DNA from 3 places in the Roseateles sp. P5_E8 genome. Region 2 is predicted to be linked to each of the others. Evidence: predicted binding sites of a transcription regulator. Region 2 holds the regulator's gene; each other region holds the start of a gene.
The links. The regulator sigma-54, encoded in region 2, starts transcription at its own class of promoters, with help from an activator protein. The targets are predictions, from matches to a motif close to TGGCANGNAANCTGCTTT.

Region 1 (7,573 bases), on a different contig from region 2:
GCTCGCGCAGCGTGTCGGCCACGCGCCAGGCGTCCGCCCCGCCGACGAGGATGAGCTTCAACCCATGCCGGGCCGCGAAGTCCAGCGCGAAGCGGATCTGCGCCAGGTCGTCGGCATGCATGAACACCGGCCGCGCCGGTGCCGCGCCGGGTGTGGCGGGCAGCACGGCGCGCATGGCCTCCCAGCGCGTGTCTATGGCCGTGCCTGGATCGGCGGCGCGGGCCAGCGCGTAGGCGCGGGCGTTGTCGAAGGCGTCGTCCAGCATCTTGAGCCTGGCCTCCGTGGAGCGCCGGATCTCGGCCAGCCGCGCCTCGGGCTGGCTCGGGAAGAGGGCGCCGTTCAAGCGCAGACGCGGCACGACGACATGCAGGCCCACCTCGGGCACCAGGGCCATGTCCTGCCAGTTCCAACCCTCCAGTTGCAGCAGGGCCGAGGTGCCGGCGATCAGCCCGGTGCGGCCGGCCTCGGGCACGCTCAAGGCGGCCAGCACGCCGCCGCCGCGGGTGACGGGCAGCAGCTCGCTGTCGGCGTTGAAGGCGACCAGCGCGCGGGCGTTGGGGTTGACGGCGCCGGTCTCGCTGGTGTCATAGGTCGCGCTGACCGAGCGGATCTCGGCCAGGCCCAGGCTGGTGTCGGCCGCCACCATGCCGGGGTAGACGTGGCGCCCGCCCAGGTCCACGGTCCTGGCGCCAGCCGGTGCGGCCAGCTTGGCGCCGCCGATCGCGCGGATCCTGCCGGCTTCGATCAGCAGGCTGCCGTTGGCGATGACGGGGCCGCTGACCGGATGCAGCGTGGCGTTGCGCAGCAGCAGGGGTTCACGTTGCGGCGGGGGTGGCGTGTTGGGCGATGCGAGAGCGGTGGTAGCGGCGGCCAGCAGGGCGGTGAAGAGGGTGCGCTTCATGTCAGAACCCCTCCGTCGTGCATTCATGCCATGCGTCGCCGTTGAAATAGCTGTGACGATCTCGGTTCATCTCGTGCAGCCAGCGTTGCAGCTGCAGCTGGTCCAGCGCGGCGGCAAGCGGGGTGGCCGGTCGCCCCTCGGGTGGCGCCGTGGCCTTGGTGCGTTCGGGCAAGGCCAGCGCCACCAGGCGGGCACGCTCGGCGTTGTCGCGCACGCGCAGTTGCGCATCCTCGCCACGGTCGAAGTAGCGGCTGCCGTTTATCCAGGTCTGCTCGGCCTTGGCGGCGCTGGACAGCGGATGCCCGCTCCAGACCACGAAGTCGGCATCCTTGCCTACCTCCAGCGAACCCACGCGGCCGGCGATGCCCAGTTGCCTGGCCGGGTTGATGGTGACGAACTTCAGCGCCTCGGCTTCGGTCATGCCCCAGGCCTTGCCGCCATAACGCAGCGCCTTGGCGGCCTCGGTGTTCAGGTGGCGGGCCAGCTCGTCACTGTCGGAGTTGAAGCTGGTCAGCACCCCGGCCCTGTGCGTCATCGCGCCGTTGTAGGGAATGGCGTCCTGCGCCTCCAGCTTGTAGCCCCACCAGTCGGCGAAGCCCGACGCACCCGCGCCCAGGGCCGCGATCTCCGGCGCGACCTTGTAGGCCTCCAGCACATGCTGGAAGGTCGCCACCTCCAGGCCGAACTCCCTGGCCAGCGCGATGAACATCAGGATCTCGTCGGCGCGGTAGCTGTGGATGTGGATGACGCGCTTCTTCTCCAGCAGCTCGACCAGGGTCTCCAGTTGCAGGTCGCGGCGCGTGCCCGGGTCGGCCTTGCGCTGCTCGCGGTAGGCCCGGGCGGCCAGCAAGGCGTCGCGCATGACCTGCTCGACGCCCATGCGGGTGGCCGGGTAGCGCGGGTCGTTGTCACTGGCGGGGAAGTTGGCGCGCTTGGCGTTCTCGCCCAGCGCGAACTTGATGCCCGGCCTGGCGCCTGCGAACTTCAGCGCCTCGGCGTCCTGCCCCCAGCGCAGCTTGATGACCTGGTTCTGCCCGCCGATGGCATTGGCCGAGCCGTGCAGCAGGTTGGCACTGGTCACGCCGCCGGCGAGCTGTCGGTAGAGGCTGATGTCGGTCGGGTCGAGCACATCGGCCACGCGCACTTCCGCCGTGACCGAGTGGGCCCGCTCGTTGATGCCGCGCTGAATGGCGGTGTGCGAATGGGCGTCGATGAGGCCGGGCGTCAGGTGCTTGCCAGTCGCATCGATGACGACGGCGCCGGCAGGTGCGGCCAGCCCCTTGCCGATGGCGGCGATGCGGCCGTCGCGCACCAGCAGGTCGCTGGCTTCCAGCGTGCCGGCGGCGGCGCTGGTCCAGACCGTCGCATTGCGCACCAGCACTGCGGCCGGCCGCTCGGGTGGCGCCACGCGGCCAAACACGCCGGCAGGGAAGGTGGCAGGCGAGGGCGCCCAAGCCATCGGCGGCCTGGCCGCGGGCGGCTCGAAGGCGGCGGCGCGCGTCGCCGTCCATGGCTGGGTGCGGCCATCGCCCAGCGTCAGCGCGCCGGCCAGCGTCTCGTCGTGCCCCTCCAGCCGCAGGCTGGTGCCGCCCTCGCAGGGCCAGCGCAACAGCAGCTCGCGGCCGCGCTGTTGCATATCGCAGCTGCGGCCATCCACCAGCAGCGTGGGCCTGGCGCGCGTCCCGGCGATCTGCCAGGTCTGCTCGGCGCCGCCGGCCGGCTTCACGGTCCAGCGGCCGCGTGCATCGAAGCGCTCCCAGGCCTCGGTCGTCAGCGGCTGACCGTCGACAAAGGCAATCTCGACCTCGGCCTGATCGTTGGTGAAGAGGTCGCCGCTCGCCACCACCACATGGGCCAGTTGCCCCGGTGCGGGCTGGCCCAGGCGGCCCTGGCCGAGCAGCCTGGCCGGCGTCGTCGTCAGCGCGGCCAGCGCGGCCTCGGGCTTGAGCCCGCGCTGCACAGCCTGGCGCAGCCGCGGCCAGAAGTCCTTGCGCAAGTCCTTCAGCCCCTGCGTCGAGATCGCGAACTCGACGCCCGCCGCCTGCAGCGCCGCCGCATTGGCCGGCGCTGCGGCCCAGTGCTGCAGCACGTCCAGCGGTACGTCGAGCGCGCTCTCGGGCTGCTCGACCTCCGGCGCGGCCGGGTAGGCCAGCGGCAGGATGACGGGCAGGCCCAGCGCCTTCAACTGCGCTACCCGGCGGTATTCGTGGCCCGTGCCCTGCGCGATCACCTGCAAGCCGAACTCGTCGCGCAGCCTGGCGATGCGGGCCAGGTCTTGCTCGTCCAGCGCCTCGTGCACGACGGGTTGCTTGCCGCCTGCGGCCGGCGCCAGCGCGACCAGCCCCGCGTTGAACTCGCGCCGCTCGCCCGACGGCTGCGGGCCGGCGGCCCAGCGCACGTTCAGCCAGGTCTGGCGCATCAGCGCGACGCTGCCCATCAGCGAGGTCGGGTAGCTGACGACGCCGACGCGGCCGCCACTCTCGAAGTCGACCGCCAGGTATTCGTGCGCCACATGCTGGGCCACGTCGGCCGCCAGCACCAGGCTGCGCGCGTCGCCGCCCTCGCGCAGGCTGATCAGCGCGCTCTGGCCGCGGAACACGGCACCCGTCGGCGGCAGCGACAGCGCCGCGGTGAAGCCCTGATCGCGCTCGGCGCGCAGATCGTCGGGCTTGATGTCCAGCGCCGTGGCTTGGTGGAAGTCGGCGCGCACCCAGCGCTGACCGGGCGTCAGCCCCTTGGCCTTTGAGACGTCGATGCGCCCCTGGCCCAGGCTGCTGGCCGCGTCGATGAAGCCAGCGTAGACCGTGCGCCCCGGCAGATGCCAGACCCGCGCGCCCGCCGGTGGCTTCACTTGGCCACCAGCGGCGACGATGACGCCATCCTTCATGACCAGCGTGCCGTTCTCGACCGCCTGGCCCGGTGCGAGCACCAGGCGGACGCCGGTGAGCGCATGCCAGCGCGGCGTGGTCTCGCGCAAGCCCTGAGGGATTTCACCGAGCTGCTGAGCCTGTGCGAGGCCGGCGAGCAGGGCAAGCAGGGAGACCGTGAGCAAGCGCATCGCACGGACTCTAACGGCGTGATCTGCCTCATGGCTGAAAGCCGGCAGTCCTGCGATAGTCGGGCCTAGAAGACCGATCCGGAGACTCCCATGAGCAGCGCCGCACCCGCCCCGACCGACGATCCCACCACCGCCCGATTGCGAGCCTTGCTGGTGAAGGCACCCACCGCCGTCGCCTTTGTCGCCGGCCAGCGCTTCGAGGTCGTCAGCGACGAGTTCAACCACCTGTTTGGTTTCGGCGACGACAGCGACCTGGCCGGCCAGGGCACGCGCTCCGTCCACACCACCGACCTCGCCCACACCGCCCTGCACGAGCGTGCCACCGCCGCCTTTGCCGCCGGTCGGCCGCTGGACGAGGAGATTGAATACGTGAAGCGCGACGGCCACCGCTTCTGGGGCCGCCTGCAAGCCACGCCGCTGCAATGGGACGCGCCGGCCGGCGAGGCGCTCTGGATCCTTGAAGACGTGACGACCGCCCGCGCCCAGCGCCTGCAGCCCACCTGGACGGCCAAGCACGACGCCGTCACCGAGCTGGCCAACCGCCGCGAGTTCGAACGCCGCCTGGGCGAGCACGTCGGCAGCCGCCGCAACGAACCGGTGTCGGTGCTGTGGCTGGACGTGGACCGTTTCGGCGAGGTCATCAAGGGCATGGGCCCCGAGGTGGGCGACCATTTCCTCTACGGCCTGGGCCAGATGCTGATCGGCAAGGTGCGGGCCTCCGACCTGGTGGCACGGCTGGAGGAAGACCATTTCGCCATCCTGCTGCCCGACTGCGACCACCACTACGCCCAGATCATTGCCGAGAAGATCCGCTCCGCCGTGGCCGCCTACCGGCTGCGCTGGGGCATGCATCGCACCCGCGTGAAGGCGTCGCTCGGGGTCGTGCAGATCCACGCGACGCTGGCGACGGTGGACGCCGTGCTCGGCGCTGGCGCCTTGGCCTGCACCGAGGCCAAGGCGGCGGGTGGCGACAGCGTGCGTGTCTTCGTCTCCGCCGGCGGCTACGAGGAACTCGCGGGCTGAATCAGCCCACCCCCTACCGGCTGCGCCGGCCCCCTCAAGGGGGCACTGCCAGTGGCCCGGCAAAGCCGGTTCCACGGCAGTCACGCGGTAATGCGTGCCGTACTGCGCGGCTGCGTGTCCTCTGATCCCCGGAAATGCGGGGTTTTTCGCCGATTGTTCTAAAGTTCGCTTCAGCCCGGCCGATGTAGCGGTCATGCGCCTGAGAACTGAATCCCGATGAACGTCGCCCTCTCCACCGCCCTGTCTGGCATCTCGTCCGCGAACGAGCGCCTGCGCGCGTCGGCGTCCAACATCGCCAACCTCGCAGCCAGCAACCAGTCCCGCCCCAGCGTCGAGCCGACGAATGTCGACAAGGCGCCCGAGCGCGAGATCAATCCGGCCAACGAGATCGTCGAGCAGCAGTCCGCCGCCTACGCCTTCGTCGCCAACATGAAGGTGCTGCAGACGCAGCTCAACACCACCGGCGCCCTGCTGGACATCAAGGCCTGAACCTCTCCCCGTCGAGACTGGGCGCTGCCGATGCAGCGCCCTTTTTGCGCCCGGCATGCGCGCATTCTTGTGGGTGAAAGTCCCGCCGTAAGCACGGCTTGTCGAGGTTCTTTACACCTTCTTGACCGGTGCTTCGCGGCTCCCAGCCGGGCCTCCTATGAAATGAGTCGAATGGCACAGATCGTGCTCGGCTCGGCGCACCATTGGATTGGAGGTGAGTGATGAACATGCTGAGTTTTGTTCGTACCCGTCTGTTGGCCACGGCACTGCTGCTGGTAGCGTCCGTCGCGCAGGCCGCTCCGGTCTATCTGGAAACGTTTCTGTCGTTGCAGCAGACGGCAGGGCCGACCGTTGTTGCGTCGCCCAACGCGGGCTTCAATCTGTGGTCGACGACGTTCCAGCTCACCAACATGACCGGCACGGCGTTGAACGACGTCAAGCTTTGGTACACCGGCCCGCGCCTCAATGGCATCGATGCCGTGTGGGACGACACTACCTCCGTGTTCAAGACGGCGGATGCCACGCTGTCCGGCTACAACAACGACACCGCCTTGCTATATGGGCTGTCGGATCTGCCGGACCTTTTGATCTTTGGCGTCGACGACGCCGATACCTTGCCGGTGTGGAACCTCGGCTCGATGGGCGTCGGGCAAAGCGTCTCGGTGACGCTGGTTCGGGAGCTGACCGCCAACGTTGGCCAACTCAACTCCATCAGCATCCAATTCACGCAGACCGCAGCGACGGTGCCCGAGCCGGGAAGCCTGTTGCTCGTCGGCCTGGCGCTGAGTGTTCTGGCGACGTCCACCGCGCGTCGGCCCCGCAAAGATTGACGCTGGCCGCGACGGCATGAATCGGTGCAGGCAGGCGTTTCGGCGCCTGTTCTGCTTTGTGGCCCACGTGATCAGCACGATGGCCTGATCAGCGCCGCCACTTCCTCGGCCAGTGCCATCGACGCTGTCAGCCCCGGCGACTCGATGCCGAACAGCTGCACGAGGCCCGGCAGGCTGGCGTCGAGGCGGAAGTCCGCTGCGGCCTCGCCCGGGCCACTCAGCTTGGGGCGGATGCCGCTGTAGGCCGGCTGCAGCGCCCCCGCCGGCAGGGCGGGCCAGTAACCGCGCACCTCGGCCTCGAAGGCCGGCGCCAAGGCCGGATCGACGGCGTAGTGCAGTGCGGCCGGATCCGTCTCGGCCAGCCATTGCACGTCCGGCCCGAAGCGCGCCTGGCCACCCAGGTCCAGCGTCAGGTGCACGCCCAGGCCGCCGTCCACCGGTAGCGGGTAGATCAGCCGTGAGAACGGCGCCCGGCCGGCCAGCGAGAAGTAGTGGCCGCGCGCAAAGCGCAGCCTGGGTGCCGGTGTGCCGAGCGACTGCGCCACCTGCGCGGCAAACAGCCCGGCCGCGTTGACGACGCAGTGCGCGCCTATTTCGAAATCGGTGCCGACGCCCAAGCGCCAGCCGTCGCCGTCGCGCTCACCGCCCGTGACCGAGCTGGCCAGTGCCAGCGTCGCGCCGGCCGCTTCGGCGTCACCCAGCAGCGCCGTCATCAGGCCATGGCTGTCGATGATGCCGCTGGAGGGCGACAGCAGCGCACCTGCCGCCTGCAGCGCCGGTTCCAGTGCCAGCGTCTCGGCCCGGCTCAGCAGGCGCAGGTCGTCGACGCCGTTGGCCGCGCCGCTCGCGGCGAGCTGTTCCAGCCGGGCCAGGTCGGCCGGCCGGGTGGCGACGACCAGCTTGCCGCAGCGCTGGTGCGCGATGCCGCGTGCGGCGCAGTAGTCATACAACAGCGCCTTGCCGCGCACGCACAGCCGCGCCTTCAGGCTGCCGGCCGGGTAATAGAGGCCGGCGTGGATGACCTCGCTGTTGCGTGAGGAGATGCCCGTGCCGATGGCGCCGGCGGCTTCGACGATGACGACCTCGCGCCCTCGCTGCGCCAGCGCACGCGCGACTGCGAGGCCGATGACGCCCGCGCCGATGACGACGACTTCGACCTTGTCCATGGGGCGTCAGCCTAGGCGTATCCGGGCAGGCAGGCATGCGACTTCCTGTGTTGTGGCATGGGGTTTACCCGCGCGACATCGGAGTCGCCCCGAGCCGGACAGGGCG
Region 2 (7,573 bases):
TGAAGGGCATCAAGCCCGGCGACGCCGAGTGGCCGGAGGCCGCCTACAACGGCGACTACATCCAGGACATCGCCGACGCCTTCCTTCAGCGCGAAACCGTCAAGGCCGACGATCGCGAGTTCACCGCCAGCGGCGACCTGAATGACCTCGACAGCATCCGCCAGTTCGCCGTCGCCTACCTGCGCCACGAGCAGGACCTGGACCTGCAGGCCTTCGGGCTGAAGTTCGACAACTACTTCCTGGAAAGCAGCGTCTACGCGGGTGGTCAGTTGGAGAAGACCGTCGAGCGTCTGATCGCCAGCGGCAAGACCTACGAAGAAGGCGGCGCCCTGTGGCTGCGCACCACTGACTACGGCGACGACAAGGACCGCGTCATGCGCAAGTCCGAGGGTGGATTCACCTACTTCGTGCCTGACGTGGCCTATCACATCAACAAGTTCGAGCGTGGCTACACGCAGTGCATCAACATCCAGGGCACCGACCACCACGGCACCATTGCCCGCGTGCGTGCCGGCCTGCAGGCGGTGGGTCTCGGCATCCCGCAGGGCTTCCCCGAGTACGTGCTGAACAAGATGGTCACGGTCATGAAGGGCGGCGAGGAGGTCAAGATCTCCAAGCGCGCCGGCAGCTACGTGACGCTGCGCGACCTGATCGACTGGACCAGCCGCGACGCGGTGCGCTTCTTCCTCATCAGCCGCAAGGCCGACACCGAGTTCGTCTTCGACATCGACCTGGCGCTGAAGGCCAACGACGAGAACCCGGTGTTTTACGTGCAGTACGCACATGCGCGCATCTGCTCGGTGATCCGCAAATGGGGCGGCGACGAGTCGACCATCGCCGGCGCTGACATCAGCCTGCTGACCGCACCCACCGAAGAGGCGCTGATGCTCAAGCTCGCCGCCTACCCCGACATGCTGGCTGGCGCCGCCGCCGGCATCGCGCCGCACGACGTGGCCTTCTACGCCCGCGACCTGGCCAGCGCCTACCACTCCTACTACGCCGCCGAGCGCGTGGTGGGCGTGGCGCCCGAACTGAGCCGCGCCCGCGTGGCCCTGCTGGCCGCCACGCGCCAGGTGCTGGCCAACGCTTTAGGCATGCTGGGCGTCAGCGCGCCCGAACAGATGAACCGCGACACTGCTGAAACCCTGGAGACCGAATGAGTTCTGCATCCAAGCCCGCCGGCCAGAAAAGCCAGAAGGGCGGCTTTGTCCTCGGCCTCATCGTCGGCCTGCTCGTCGGCCTCGCGGTCGCCCTGGGCGTGGCCCTGTACATCACCAAGGTGCCCATCCCCTTCGTGAACAAGGTGCCGCAGCGCACCGCCGAGCAGGACGCCGCCGAGACCGAGCGCAACAAGAACTGGGACCCGAACGCGCCGCTGGCCGGCAAGGCCGCGCGCAGCGCCAGCGGTGTGGTCAACGCGCCGCCGCCGCTGACCGCCCCGCCGCCAGCCACCACGACAGCCAGCGCCGCCGTGGCCGCCGCCAGCGCTGCGGCCACCCTGCCGCCGGTGGTGACGGCACAGCCCAAGCCCGTCGCGCCCAAGGCCGAGGCCGCCGCCTCAGCTACCGCCCCGGCAGCCGCGGCGGGTGCCGACGCCTACATCTACTTCGTGCAGGCCGGCGCCTTCACCCGGCCCGAGGAGGCCGAAGCCCAGAAGGCCAAGCTGGCCATCCAGGGCTTCACGGCCAAGCTGATGGAGCGCGAACAAAACGGCCGCACTGTCTACCGCGTGCGCCTCGGGCCCGTTGATACCCGCGAGGCCGCCGAAGACCTCCAGCGCAAGATCGAGGGGGCCGGTTTCGAGGCCAATCTCGTTCGTGTACAACGCTGAACTCCAAGCCAAGGACACCTGACGTCATGAAGCGCCGCGATTTCTCCGCCCTGCTCGCCACCACGCCGCTCGCGGCTGCCGCCGGCTCCGCCTTTGCCCAGGGCGGTCCGATTGAAGGCCGCCAGTACACCGCACTGGACAGGCCCCTGGCCACGCCGCCAGGCAAGATCGAGGTGGTGGAGTTCTTCTGGTACGGCTGCCCGCACTGCTACGCCTTCGAGCCCCTGATCGAGGCCTGGTCCAGGCAATTGGCCGCCGACGTCACCTTCCGCAAGGTGCATGTGGCCTTCCGCGCCAACGTCAAGATCCACCAGCGCATGTTCTACACGCTGGAGAGCATGGGCAAGGAAGCCGCCACCCGCCCCGCCATCTTCAAGGCCATGCACGAGCAGGGCCAGGCGTTGGAAGACGCCAAGAGCCAGGCCAAGTTCCTCAGCGCCCTGGGCGTGGACCCGGTCAAGTACCAGGACGCCTACAACTCCTTCGGCGTGCAGACCAAGGCCACCCAGGCCGAGAAGCTGTCCGAGGCCTACAACATCGACGGCGTGCCCAGCATCGGCATCGGTGGCCGCTTCCTGACCTCGCCCAGCATGGCCGGCGTGGGCCAGCGCCTGCCCGAGCATGAGCTCGGCCAGCGCGCGCTGCAGTACGCCGACTTCCTGATCCAGCGAGTGCGGCGCAAGGCATGAAGCGTCGCCACGCCACTCTCGCTCTCGCCGCCACCAGCCTGGCGCCGGCTGCCTGGGCCCAGGGCGCGCCCGTCGAGGGCCGGCACTACGCCCGCCTGGCGCAGCGCCTGCCGGGCGCGCCGGGCAAGATCGAGGTCATCGAGTTCTTCTTTTACAAGTGCCCGCACTGCTTCGCCTTCGACCCGCTGCTGGAGGCCTGGGTGCACCAGCTGCCGGCGGATGTGAGCTTTCGCCGTGTGCCGGTGGGCCAGCAGGCCATGCTCAAGCTGCATGCGCGCACGTATTACGCGCTGGAGGCCATGGGCGCGCTGACGTCGGCGGTGCACGCTGGCATCTTCAATGCCTTCCACCGCCAGGGCGTGGATGCCAATGACGAGGCGGCCATCACCGCCCTGGTCGGCAAGCTGGGCGTGGACGCCGCCAAGTTCAAGGCGGCCTTCGCCTCCTTCGGCGTGCAGTCCAGGCTGGCGCAAGGGCAGAAGCTGGCCGAGCTGAGCGGCGCCGACCAGGTGCCCGCCCTCGTCATCGGCGGGCGTTTCCGCACCGGCCCCGGCATGGGCGCCAACGCCAACCAAAGCGAAACCGCCCTGGGCCAGCAGGCCCTAGCCGTCGCGGATTTCCTGATCAAGTTGTCACGAGAGAAAGGCTGAGGGCGGTATCGCGCCCATAGAATGGCCTGCAACTTCCGTGCCGCCATGTCTTCGCGACTCCTTCTCCTCCTCGCTGCGCTGACCGCCACTGCCGCCCTCGCAGAGAAGGGCGACCGCCTGAAGCCGATGGTCTTTACGCAGGACAAGCGGGGCATCGTAGACGGCGTCAACCAGCGCACAGAGCTGGAAGGCAACGTCATCATCACCCAAGGAAGCCTGATGCTGCGCGCCGAGAAGGTGGACGTGCGCGAAACTCGCGATGGCTACGTTCAGGCCTATGCGAGCGGCACCGCCGGCAAGCCGGTCAGCTTTCGCCAGGCGCGCGACGTCCCTGGCGAAGCCATCGAGGGTGTGGCCGATCAGCTCGAATACGACACCCGCACCGAGAACGTGCGCTTCATCGGCAACGCCAATGTGCGCAGCATGCGCGGCGCGGCGATTGCCAACGAGGTGACGGGCGCCGTCATCGTCTACAACAGCCGCACCGAGGTCTTCACGCTGGAAGGCGGCAGCGCCTCGCCCAACTCGAACGGCCGCACGCGCATCGTCATGATGCCGCGCCCGCAGCCGGCCGAGGACGCCGCCTCGGCGCCGCCGGCAGCCTTGCCACTGAAGCCGTCGACGACGCTGCAGCCAGGCAAGCCTTCGTGATGGGCGACGCGTCCGTCACGCTTGAATCCCCGGCCGCCGGCGTCCAGCCAACGGCCTGCGGCAGCCGCCTCGAAGCCGAGGGTCTGGCCAAGACCTATGGCGTGCGCAAGGTCGTCAAGAACGTCCATGTGCGAGTCGACTGCGGCGAGGTGGTCGGCCTGCTCGGCCCCAATGGCGCCGGCAAGACGACCAGCTTCTACATGATCGTCGGCCTCGTCCGCTCGGACGCCGGCATCATCCGCATCGACGGCGCCGAGGTGCAGCGCCTGCCCATCCACTCACGCGCCCGCCTGGGCCTGAGCTATCTGCCGCAGGAAGCGTCCATCTTCCGCAAGCTCACCGTCGCGCAGAACATCCGCGCCGTGCTGGAGCTGCAGCAGGACGCCAAGGGCCGGTCCCTGGGCAAGGCGCGCATCGACGAGCTGCTCAACGGCCTGCTGCACGACCTCTCCATCGACGGCCTGCGCGACAGCCCGGCGCCGGCCCTGTCGGGCGGCGAGCGCCGCCGCGTCGAGATCGCCCGCGCCCTGGCCACGCAACCGCGCTTCATCCTGCTGGACGAGCCCTTTGCCGGCGTCGACCCCATCGCCGTGCTGGAGATCCAGCGCATCATCGGTTTCCTGAAGAGCCGCGGCATCGGCGTGCTGATCACGGACCACAACGTCCGCGAGACGCTGGGCATCTGCGACCGCGCCTACATCATCAGCGAGGGCGCCGTGCTCGCCGAAGGCACGCCCGACGAGATCGTGGCCAACGCCGACGTGCGCAAGGTCTATCTCGGCGAAAACTTCCGCATGTAGAGATGGACAACCCCTCGCCCATCCTCGCGTCGCTGAACGCGAGCGCGTCTGGTCGGTCCCCCGAGGGGACGGCGATGCTTGCCGCATTGAGCGGCAAGCACATCGCCAGCGCGGGCCGGCTTGGGAGCGGCCCGGCGCTCGGCCCGCAAGGAACTCTGGGATGAAGCAGACCCTCCAGGTCCGCCTCAGTCAGCATCTCGCGCTGACGCCCCAGCTGCAGCAATCCATCCGGCTGCTGCAGCTGTCGACGCTGGAGCTGAACCAGGAAGTCGAGCAGATGCTGGCCACCAACCCGCTGCTGGACACCGAGGAGGAGTTCACCGTCAGCGCCCCCGAGCTGGCCTCGAACGCGCCGGCCGAGAGCGGCACCGAGGCTTCGGCCGGCGAGTCGGAAAGCGGCGACGCCCCCGAGCTGACCGCCGAGGAATTCGGCGGTACCGAGCGCGAGGACTGGGAGAACGGCACCGAGCGCGACGACTTCGACGGCATCCGCGAGCTGCCCAGCAACAGCTCCGGCGCCAGCGGCGACGACGACGGCGAGCGCGAGAGCCAGGAGTTCGCCGAAGCCACGCTGGCCGAGCATCTCACCCAGCAACTCGCCGGCCACCACCTCTCCCCCGAGGACCGCGCCGCGCTGCAGATCCTCATCGAGTCGCTCAACGAGGATGGTTATCTCGAAGACACGCTCGACGAGATCGCCGCCTCCCTGGCCGAGGACGAAGAGACGCGCGAGGAACTGCTGGACCACCTGCGCATCGCCCTGCGCCTGCTGCAAAGCCTGGACCCGGCCGGCATTGCCGCGCGCGACCTGTCCGAATGCCTGGTGCTGCAATTGCGCGCCTGCCCCAAGTGCCCCGCCCAGGTCGTCGCCATCCTGATCTGCAAGGGTCATTTGGAGCTGCTGGCCCGCCGCGACATGCGCCGCCTGATGGCCGAAACCGGCGCGGACGAACACATCCTGCGCGAGGCGCAGGGGCTCATCACCCGGCTCGAACCCAAGCCCGGCCGCCGCTTTGCGCGTGGCGCCGCTGCAGCCATCGTCCCCGACGTCATCGTGCGCAAGGTGGGCCGCGAATTCCGCGTCATGCTCAACCCCGAGGTGGCGCCCAAGCTGCGCATCAACGAGCTCTACGCCAACGCGCTGCGCGCCACGCGCGGCGGCATCAGCAACTCGCCGCTGGGCGGGCAGCTACAGGAGGCGCGCTGGTTCATCAAGAACATCCAGCAGCGCTTCGACACCATCCTGCGCGTCAGCCAGGCCATCGTCGAGCGCCAGCGCGGCTTCTTCACGCACGGCGAGCTGGCCATGAAGCCGCTGGTGCTGCGCGAGATCGCCGACGAACTGGGCCTGCACGAATCCACCATCTCGCGCGTGACGACGGCCAAGTACATGGCCACCAGCTGGGGCACCTTCGAGCTGAAGTATTTCTTCGGCTCGGGGCTGTCGACGGAAGCCGGCGGCGAGGCGTCCAGCACGGCGGTGCGCGCGCTCATCAAGCAGTTCGTCGCGGCCGAGGACATCAAGAAGCCGCTGTCCGACAGCGCGCTCGCGGCGATGCTGGAAGAGCAAGGCATCCAGTGCGCGCGGCGCACGGTGGCCAAATACCGCGAAGGAATGAAGATCGCGCCGGCGAATTTGAGGAAGGCGCTGTAGGCACTCTCATGCGATTCAGCCAAACCCTCGCCTTGCTGGTGTTCTGCATGCTGAGCAGTCAGACGAACGCTCACCAGGACAGGATTCTCTCGCTGGCTTCTGACGGCAGCATTCCGGAACTTCCGTCGCAGTACACGTTGACGCGCTTGAAGATGGAGTTCGCGGACAAAGAGTCCGGCAGGCCGACGAAAGTGACCTTCATCTCCGGCGGGAAGCAGACCGTCATTGAACGCTGTGTGCTCCAAACCCTGCCCGCAGACTCATGGAAGACGGTCTCGCTATCGGGCTCTTGGTATCACGAGCGGAGCACGCTGCCCCACTACGTCTCGATTCGGTTCAAGACGCCGGCTCAGTCACCGAGGCTGCCAGCGCCCGTTGGCATTTCATTTCTGTTCAGCCTGGAAGATGCGCGGCTTCTCCAGATTGAAGCCACCACCGCGACGTCGAACGAAAACGAGGTGCAGTCGCGAGCCATCGACCTCAAAGGCGGCTGCCCCCTCCCTGGTGCTGCACGTGGCAGCATCTCCAAGCTGAATTGACACCCGTAGCCCGGCCTCAATCCTTGGATGGCCCCGTCTCCGGCGCCAGCGGCTCGAACACGAAGCGCATGCCGCGCGCATAGCTTTCCGGCTTCGTGCCGCCGTGGCGCTCGCCGTCGATGATGCGGTTCTGGAACACCAGGCCGGGATGCTTCAACTCGGGCAGCAGGGCCTGATAGCGCTTGATGCCGGCCAGGTAGGCGGGCCACTCCCACTCGGCGCCGGTCACATAGAGACGTGCCTTGATGGGCTTGCCCGTTGCGGCATAGGCCTTGGCGAGGCCAATGAGCCAGTCGTTGTCGACGTTCACCGCCGGGCTGGCCGCGACATAGCCCTCGAACAGCGTCGGCCGCGTGTACATCGCGTACAGCGTGAACAGACCGCCGAGCGAGCTGCCGGCCAGCATGCGGTGGGCCGGGTCGCCGCGGTAGTCGCGCTCCACCAGCGGGATGATGTCGCGCTCCAGCGTGGCCAGGAACTTGTCGGCGTGGCCGGAGTCGCCCGGCTGCGGGAGCTTTACCGGCGACAAGTCGCCGATGCGCAGCTGGCCGTAGTCGAGGTTCTGGCCCGCATAGCCCAGGCCCACGATGATGAACTCGGGCACGACGCGATCAGCGACCTTGCTGTTGTAGGCGTTGATGTGGGTCGTGAAGTCCCAGTAGGCGTCGGTGACGTAGAGCACTGGGTAGCGCCGCGCGGGCTCCTTGGCGAAGGACGCGGGCAGGTGGATGTGCAGCTGGTAGCTCCGGCCATCCGCCG
Region 3 (7,573 bases), on a different contig from region 2:
GTCGGGCTCGCCGGCCAGCAGGCGGGTGCGGGCGTCGGCGGCCATGTCGGCCAGCCAGCCTTCGCCGCTGCTGGTGCTGGCCGGTGCGGCGGCGACCGGCGCGGCGGCGGTGGCCACGGTGGGCAGCGCGTGGGTCACCTGGCCGGGCGACGGCGCGGCGACATAGCCGGGCTGAATCTCGTCGGGCAGGTCCTTCGGCTCGACGGTCTGGCTGGGCGCCATGACGCTGAGCCAGTGGCAGATGTTCTCCAGCTGGCGCACGTTGCCGGGGAACTCGAAGTTGGTCAGCACGACCAGTGCCGCATCTGACAGGCGCTTGGGCTCGACGCCCAGCTCGGTCGCGCTGCGTTGCAGGAAGTGCCGGGCCAGCGAGGCGATGTCCTCCTTGCGCTCGCGCAGCGGCGGCAGGCGCAGCCGGATGACGTTGAGGCGGTGGAACAAGTCCTCGCGGAACACGCCCTGGCGCACGCGCTCTTCCAGGTTCTGGTGGGTGGCGGCGATGACGCGCACATTGCTGCGCATCGGGCTGTGGCCACCGACGCGGTAGAACTGGCCGTCGGACAGCACGCGCAGCAGCCGCGTCTGCAGCTCGAAGGGCATGTCGCCGATTTCATCCAGGAAGAGCGTGCCGCCGTCGGCCTGCTCGAAGCGGCCTCGCCGCGAGGCCTGCGCGCCGGTGAAGGCGCCGCGCTCGTGGCCGAAGAGTTCGCTCTCCAGCAGGTCCTTCGGAATCGCCGCCGTGTTGATCGCCACGAACGGGCCTTCGCCGCGCGGGCTGTGCTTGTGCAGCGCGCGCGCCACCAGCTCCTTGCCCGAGCCGCTCTCGCCCGTGATCATCACGGTGACGTTGCTCTGTGATAACCGGCCAATCGCGCGGAACACGTCCTGCATGGCCGGCGCCTGGCCCAGCATCTCGGGCACTTGCGCGGAGGCTTCCTGCTCGCCAGCCTCACGCTGGCTTTCTTCCTGGGCGCGGCGGATCAGCTCGACGGCACGGGGCAGGTCGAAGGGCTTGGGCAGGTACTCAAACGCCCCGCCCTGGAAGGCCGACACGGCGCTGTCCAGGTCGGAGTAGGCGGTCATGATGATGACCGGCAGCGCCGGCAGGCGCGCCTTGACCTTGGCCAGCAGCTCCAGGCCCGAGCCGCCGGGCATGCGGATGTCGGACACCAGCACCTGCGGTGAATCGTCCTCCAGCGCGGCGAGCATGTCGCGCGCATTGCTGAAGCTGCGCACCGGCAGCCCCTCGCGGGCCAGGGCCTTCTCGAGCACGAAGCGGATCGAGTGGTCGTCGTCAACAACCCAGATGGATTTCATGAGGTTCCTCGGCCGCGCCACTCACCTTGTGAGTTAGGGCAACGGCAGCGTGATTCGGAAATTCGTCAGGCCCGGCTCGCTTTCACAATCGATCATGCCCTGGTGTTGCTGCGCAATCGTCTGTGCAAGCGTGAGTCCGAGGCCCGAGCCGCCGTCCCGCCCCGAGACCAGGGGGAAGAAGATGCGATCCCGGATCTCGGCGGGGACGCCGGGACCGTTGTCCTCAATATGCAATTCCAGTGCCAAGCGCCAGCGCTGCTTGCCAACGGTTACTTGCCGGGCGACCCGCGTGCGCAGCACGATCTGCGCGTCGCCCGCAGCAATGCGCGCGCCGAGCACCTGGGCGGCGTTCTGCACGATGTTCAGCGTCATCTGGATCAGCTGCTCGCGGTCACCGCGGAAGTCGGGCAGCGAGGTGTCGTAGTCGCGCGCGACGTCCAGGCCCTTGGGATGTTCGATGAGCACCAGCGCCCGGACCCGCTCGCAGATTTCGTGGATGTTGACGTCGCCGACGACCTGCGCCTTGCGATGCGGTGCGAGCAGGCGGTCCACCAGGCTTTGCAGCCGGTCCACCTCGTGGACGATGACCTGCGTGTATTCGGTCAGCTCAGGGTCACCCTCCTGCAGCTCCAGCGCCAGCAACTGGGCCGCGCCGCGGATGCCACCGAGCGGGTTCTTGATCTCGTGGGCGAGGTTGCGGGTCAGCTCCTTGGTGGCCTGCACCTGGTCGAGGTTGCGCTCGTCGCGGTCCTGGCGGGCCAGCTGGGCGATCTCGATGAGCTCGACGAGCACACGCGGCCCGCCGTCGTCGGCCGGGTCCATCTGGGACACGATGACATGCACGGGCAGGCCGTCTTCGTGGGCCCAGGCGCCCCGGCGCAGCACGGCGTCGAAGCGGCTGCTGGAGTAGTGGTTGGCGGCCACGCCGCCCAGCGTCTCGACCAGGCGCTGGGAGTCGTCGAACCAGTCGGGCAACTGCGATTTCTGCACGGCGCGGCGCGACAGCCGCATGGCGTTCTCGAAGGCGGCGTTGGCAAACAGGCATTCGCCGTCGGCACTGACGACAACGACCATGGTCGCAAGCAGGTCCAGGCCGGAGAACTCGGCCGGCAACAGGGAGGTATCAGTCATGGCGCTTGGGAACTCCCGCAGCGCCGTGCGCCTCAGGAGGGAAGTTTGGCGATCTCTCGCTTGAGGGCCTGGACGTCGGCCTCGTGGCGGCCGATGTTGTCCTTGAGCTCGGCCATGCGGTCGAGGTACTTCTGGTAGTTGCGCTCGTCACCGCGGCGCTCCTGGCCGGCAGCGAACTCGCGCTGCGCGTTGCCCAGGCGTTCCTCGGCCTGGCGCAACTCGTTCTGCAGCACGCGGCGGCGCTCGTCGTCGCGCACCCGCTGCTGGCCGGCCTCGACGCGGCTCTCAGCACCACGCGACTCCGCAGACGCCGACGCCGCCGCGCCCGTGCGCGGCCTGGGCGACTGCACGACGGTGATGGGCGTGCCCTCGATGGTCCGGCAACCCTTCTCGTGCGCTTCCTTGGCGGACAGCGCGTCGGTGTAGAGCACCGGCGGTCCGGGGCAGCGGTAGACCGTGCCCTGCGCCTGCGCGCCCAGGCTGGCCAGGACGAACAACGGTGCCAGCAGTCGATTCAGCATGGCCGGATTGTGAATCAGACACGGCCATGAAAAAGGGGCCGCAGCAGCGGCCCCCTTTGCTGGGGATGACCAAGGCAGCGTTGAGGCTGCCCATGGCAATCACAGCGCGTAGTACATGTCGAACTCGACCGGGTGAGTGGCCATGCGGAAGCGCGTCACTTCCTGCATCTTCAGGTCGATGTAGGCGTCGATGTAGCTGTCGGTGAACACGCCACCCTTGGTCAGGAAGGCACGGTCCTTGTCCAGATAGTCCAGGGCCTGGTCCAGGCTGTGGCAGACGGTCGGGATCTTCGCGTCTTCTTCCGGCGGCAGGTGGTACAGGTCCTTCGTGGCGGCTTCGCCCGGATGGATCTTGTTTTCCACGCCGTCCAGACCCGCCATCAGCAGTGCGGCGAAGCACAGATAGGGGTTGGCGGAAGGATCCGGGAAGCGCGCTTCGACGCGGCGGCCCTTGGGGTTGGCCACGTAGGGGATGCGGATCGAGGCCGAGCGGTTCTTGGCCGAGTAGGCCAGCTTGACCGGGGCTTCGAAACCAGGCACCAGACGCTTGTACGAGTTCGTACCCGGGTTGGTGATGGCGTTCAGCGCGCGGGCGTGCTTGATGATGCCGCCGATGTAGTACAGCGCGAAGTCGCTCAGGCCGGCATAGCCGTCGCCGGCGAACAGGTTCTTGCCGTCCTTCCAGACCGACTGGTGAACGTGCATGCCGGAGCCGTTGTCGCCAACCAGGGGCTTGGGCATGAAGGTCGCGGTCTTGCCGTAGGCATGGGCGACGTTGGCGACGATGTACTTCTGCAGCTGCGTCCAGTCAGCGCGCTCGACCAGCGAGCTGAAGCGCGTGCCGATTTCCATCTGGCCGGCGTTCGCCACTTCGTGGTGGTGAACTTCGACGGGGATGCCGCACTGCTCGAGGATCAGGCACATCTCCGAGCGCATGTCCTGGCCGCTGTCGACCGGGGGAACGGGGAAGTAGCCACCCTTGACGGTGGGGCGGTAGCCGCTGTTGCCGTGCTCGTATTCCTTGGAGGAATTCCAGGCGCCTTCTTCCGATTCGATCTTGAAGAACGAGCCGGCCATGTCGTTGCCCCAGCGCACGCTGTCGAACACGAAGAATTCGGGTTCCGGGCCGAAGTAGGCGGTGTCGCCCAGGCCGCTGCTCTTGAGGTAGGCCTCGGCGCGCTTGGCCAGCGAACGCGGGTCGCGCTCATAGGCCTTGCCATCGGTCGGGTCGATGACGTCGCAGGTCAGGATCAGCGTCGGCTCTTCGAAGAAGGGGTCGATGTTGGCGGTGTTGGGATCGGGGATGAGAAGCATGTCCGATGCTTCGATGCCCTTCCAGCCGGCGATCGAGGAGCCGTCGAAGGCATGGCCCGACGTGAACTTGTCTTCATCGAAATGGGACACCGGCACGGTGACGTGCTGTTCCTTGCCACGGGTATCAGTGAAGCGGAAGTCGACGAACTTGACTTCGTTTTCCTTCACAAGGGTCATCACATCGGCGACGGTCTTGGCCATCAATTGCTCCTACGGGATCGAGGGGGTTGGTTTGCCGCTGCGAACACACATGCACTCGCAGCCACGGGGGAAAGCAAAGCAGTTTGCATGCCACTGCACCGACATGGGTTGCGGCTTGGCTGCTCTCAACATTATCGTTGGGGGTTGGTTACCGCTGGAGTTCTATCGCACCAGCTCTGTGCTTATTGACGCACCAAATTGGACAACGCCCCGTTTGAGTGCATCGTAGGCCGGGTCGAGCTGGTCGGCCTCGCCTTTGACGCCCAGCTCGATGCAACGCCCCCATTGCGGGTGGTCGACGCTCGGCAGGCTGAACACCTTGATGCCGGCGAACTCAGCCTCGACGGCTTCCATCAGCGGCGTGAGGCTGGCCTCCATCGCGCCCTGCACGATCAGCGAGCGTTCGATGACGCCGAGCTTGCGGTGCAGCTGCGGGAAGCGGTCCAGCACCCAGGCCATCATCGGATGGGCCATCACCGGGAAGCCCGGCACGAAGTGCACGTTGCCGACGAAGAAGCCCGGGATCTTGTTGAAGGGGTTGGGGATGATGCCCGCGCCTTCGGGGAAGACGCCCATCTCGAAGCGGCGCAGGCTGTCGGGCTCATCGGGTGTGATCGCCTTGCCTTGCTCGGCCGCCATTTGCTGGATGCGCTGCCAGATCAGCTCGCGCGCCTCGGGGTGCAGCGCGAGCGGCCGGCCCAAGGCGGCGGCGGCGGACTGGCGGGTGTGGTCATCCGGCGTGGCACCAATACCGCCGCAGCTGACGATCAGGTCGCCACTGGCAAAAGCTTCGCTCAGCTTGGCCGTCAACAGCTCGCGGTCGTCACCCAGGTACTGGGCCCAGGCGAGCTGCATGCCGCGCTCGGACAGCAGTTCGATGAACCTGGCCAGATGCGAGTCACGGCGCTTGCCGGACAGGATCTCGTCGCCAATGATGATCAGGCCGACTTGCATGGTTTCAGGCGTCCAGCAGAACTTCGGAGATGACGGCCGGCTCGTTGGCCCGCCGCGCCTGCAGGGCCGCGAGCGCGTAGTGCGTGAACCAGGCCGTCGAGAAGGCAAACACCAGCGTGTAGAGCCAGATGGCCAGCAGCACGAGGAAGGGCGCCAAGATGACCGCCATCGCGCTGAAGGCCCAGATCAACGAGGGCGCCGCGCCGAGGTAGCCGCAGATGACACCCATGGCCAGCATGGGCGTACGGTGCTCCTTCAGCAGCGCGCGGCGCTCCTCGGCGGAGGCATGTTCGGCCAGCACGTCGAAGCCGAAGACGCGGTAGGTCAGCCAGCCCCAGATCAGCGGCGGCAGCACCATCACCAGCGGCGGGATCAGCCACAGCGGTATCGACAACAGGATGAGTACCAGGGCCAGTAGCGTGGCGCCCAGCGAGGCCGCAACGCTCTGCGCCAGCGTGCCGCCGCGCTTCTTCTCCAGCAGCGGAAAGCGCCGCTCGGCGACAAGACGCACGATGGCGGGCGTCATGCACAGCGCCACCAGCAGAAAGCTCAGCAGGATGACGACGGGCAGCACGCCAGCCAGCACGACGATGGCCGCCAGCGCACTGCGGAAGGCCTGCAGGCCGTAGGAGTCCAGCCAGTGCAGCAGGCTCTCGATGAGCTTCCAGCTCTCCAGCGTGGCGCGCACGCTGGCGATGGACCCTTCCCAGAAGAAGAACATGAAGCTGAATACCAGCACGCCGCAGATGAGCAGCGGCAGCAGCGACAGGCCGATCACGCGCGGGTGCAGGCAGTAGGCGGCGGCGCGCCAGAAGGAGTCGGCGAGACCTTGCATCAGTTGGCCTTTCGGTAGGACGTGGCGAGGCGCACCAACCCCAGCCACTGCTGGCGCCAGAAGCCCTCGCCGTAGTCGCGGCCGCCCTCGTCGGGCAGTTGGTCGCGCACGCCGGTGGGGTCGAAGCGGTTGTCGAAGCAATGGGTGCGGAACAGCAGGTCCCAGACCGGCAGCAGCACGCCGAAGTTGTGGCCGCCCAGCGTGCCGCGGCCGCCGGATTCATGGCCGATGCCGATGCTGTGGTGCAGGCGGTGAAAGCGCGGGCTGACCAGCAGCCGCTCGCCGATCAGGCCGAAGCTGATGCGCGCATTCGCATGCTGCAGGCTCTCGTGCAGCTGCGTGATGACGGTGATGGCGACGAACTGCCCCGGCTCCACGCCGATGAAGCGAGCCAGCAGCGCGAAGGCAGTGCCCATGATCACGTCGTCCAGCAGATGGCTGCGGTTGTCGCTCCACATCGTCATCTGGCGCTGGCTGTGGTGCAGGCTGTGCAAGGCCCACCACCAGTTGAACTGGTGCTGGGCGCGGTGCAGCCAGTAGCCGACAAAGTCGAAGACAACCAGATAGAGCAGCAGGCTGACCCAGCCGATATCGGTCACGCCAGGCCACAGGCCATCGAGCTGCCAGGTCGACAGGCCGGCCAGGCGCAGCCCGCTGGACATGCTGTCCCACAGCGGGTCGATGGCGAAGAACATCGCCAGGCGCACCAGGCCCAGGCGGTGGATCAGCGTGTAGACGACGTCGGTGCGCACGGCCGCGTGGTCGGTCACCGGCTCGACGGGCCAACGATGCTCCAGCACACGGATGCCAAGCAGGATGAAAGCGATCTGCATCAGGCCCAGCAGCAGCCAGCCGGTCGCATCGAATGCGTCTTCCAGCAGGTTGCCAAAGCCCAACCCGAACACCAGCGGCTGCACAACGCTCTCGTACAGCGCGAGCTGCACGCTGTCGAAGGTGTTGGAGATCCAGTCGATCACGGCTTCTTGAACAAGGATGCGTAGCGCGGATGATCGCGCAGCGGCGCAAAGCACAGGCCGCGCTGCTCCAGGCCGGTCATCAGCGGCTCTAGAACGGCTGGCGCCCAGGGCTCCTGGCGCTCCCAGATGCCAAGGTGGGCGATGAGGATGTCGCCGGCCTTCACGTCGCGCAGCGCCTTCTCCAGCAGCTGTGCGTTCGGGTGGGGGCCGCTGGGCAGCTCATCGCCCAGAAAGCCCGCGCGGGCCCAGCCCACATGGCTGAAGCCGCAGGCCTTGGCCGTGCTCAGCAGAGCGGCCGACGTGCGGCCCGCCGGCGCGCGGAA

Region 1: the regulator sigma-54 is predicted to act here: its motif matches at 5,644-5,661, upstream of ACXRVZ_RS13825 (PEP-CTERM sorting domain-containing protein).
Region 3: the regulator sigma-54 is predicted to act here: its motif matches at 4,560-4,577, upstream of glnA (type I glutamate--ammonia ligase).

The regions. Positions count from the first base shown of each region.
Region 1 covers NZ_JBGCUM010000020.1:42,802-50,374, reverse strand. Annotated here, with positions in the region: gene ACXRVZ_RS13845 (amidohydrolase family protein) at 1-901, opposite strand, end outside; gene ACXRVZ_RS13840 (amidohydrolase family protein) at 903-3,959, opposite strand; gene ACXRVZ_RS13835 (GGDEF domain-containing protein) at 4,050-4,982, shown strand; gene ACXRVZ_RS13830 (hypothetical protein) at 5,199-5,471, shown strand; gene ACXRVZ_RS13825 (PEP-CTERM sorting domain-containing protein) at 5,693-6,301, shown strand; gene ACXRVZ_RS13820 (NAD(P)/FAD-dependent oxidoreductase) at 6,373-7,467, opposite strand.
Region 2 covers NZ_JBGCUM010000079.1:4,475-12,047, reverse strand. Annotated here, with positions in the region: gene argS (arginine--tRNA ligase) at 1-1,160, shown strand, start outside; gene ACXRVZ_RS25630 (SPOR domain-containing protein) at 1,157-1,831, shown strand; gene ACXRVZ_RS25625 (thiol:disulfide interchange protein DsbA/DsbL) at 1,858-2,520, shown strand; gene ACXRVZ_RS25620 (thiol:disulfide interchange protein DsbA/DsbL) at 2,517-3,170, shown strand; gene lptA (lipopolysaccharide transport periplasmic protein LptA) at 3,216-3,821, shown strand; gene lptB (LPS export ABC transporter ATP-binding protein) at 3,821-4,621, shown strand; gene ACXRVZ_RS25605 (RNA polymerase factor sigma-54) at 4,782-6,275, shown strand; gene ACXRVZ_RS25600 (hypothetical protein) at 6,284-6,814, shown strand; gene ACXRVZ_RS25595 (alpha/beta hydrolase) at 6,831-7,573, opposite strand, start outside.
Region 3 covers NZ_JBGCUM010000001.1:240,294-247,866, forward strand. Annotated here, with positions in the region: gene ntrC (nitrogen regulation protein NR(I)) at 1-1,317, opposite strand, end outside; gene glnL (nitrogen regulation protein NR(II)) at 1,351-2,448, opposite strand; gene ACXRVZ_RS01120 (hypothetical protein) at 2,481-2,969, opposite strand; gene glnA (type I glutamate--ammonia ligase) at 3,069-4,484, opposite strand; gene ACXRVZ_RS01130 (competence/damage-inducible protein A) at 4,647-5,438, opposite strand; gene ACXRVZ_RS01135 (EI24 domain-containing protein) at 5,443-6,273, opposite strand; gene ACXRVZ_RS01140 (sterol desaturase family protein) at 6,273-7,247, opposite strand; gene ACXRVZ_RS01145 (polysaccharide deacetylase family protein) at 7,247-7,573, opposite strand, start outside.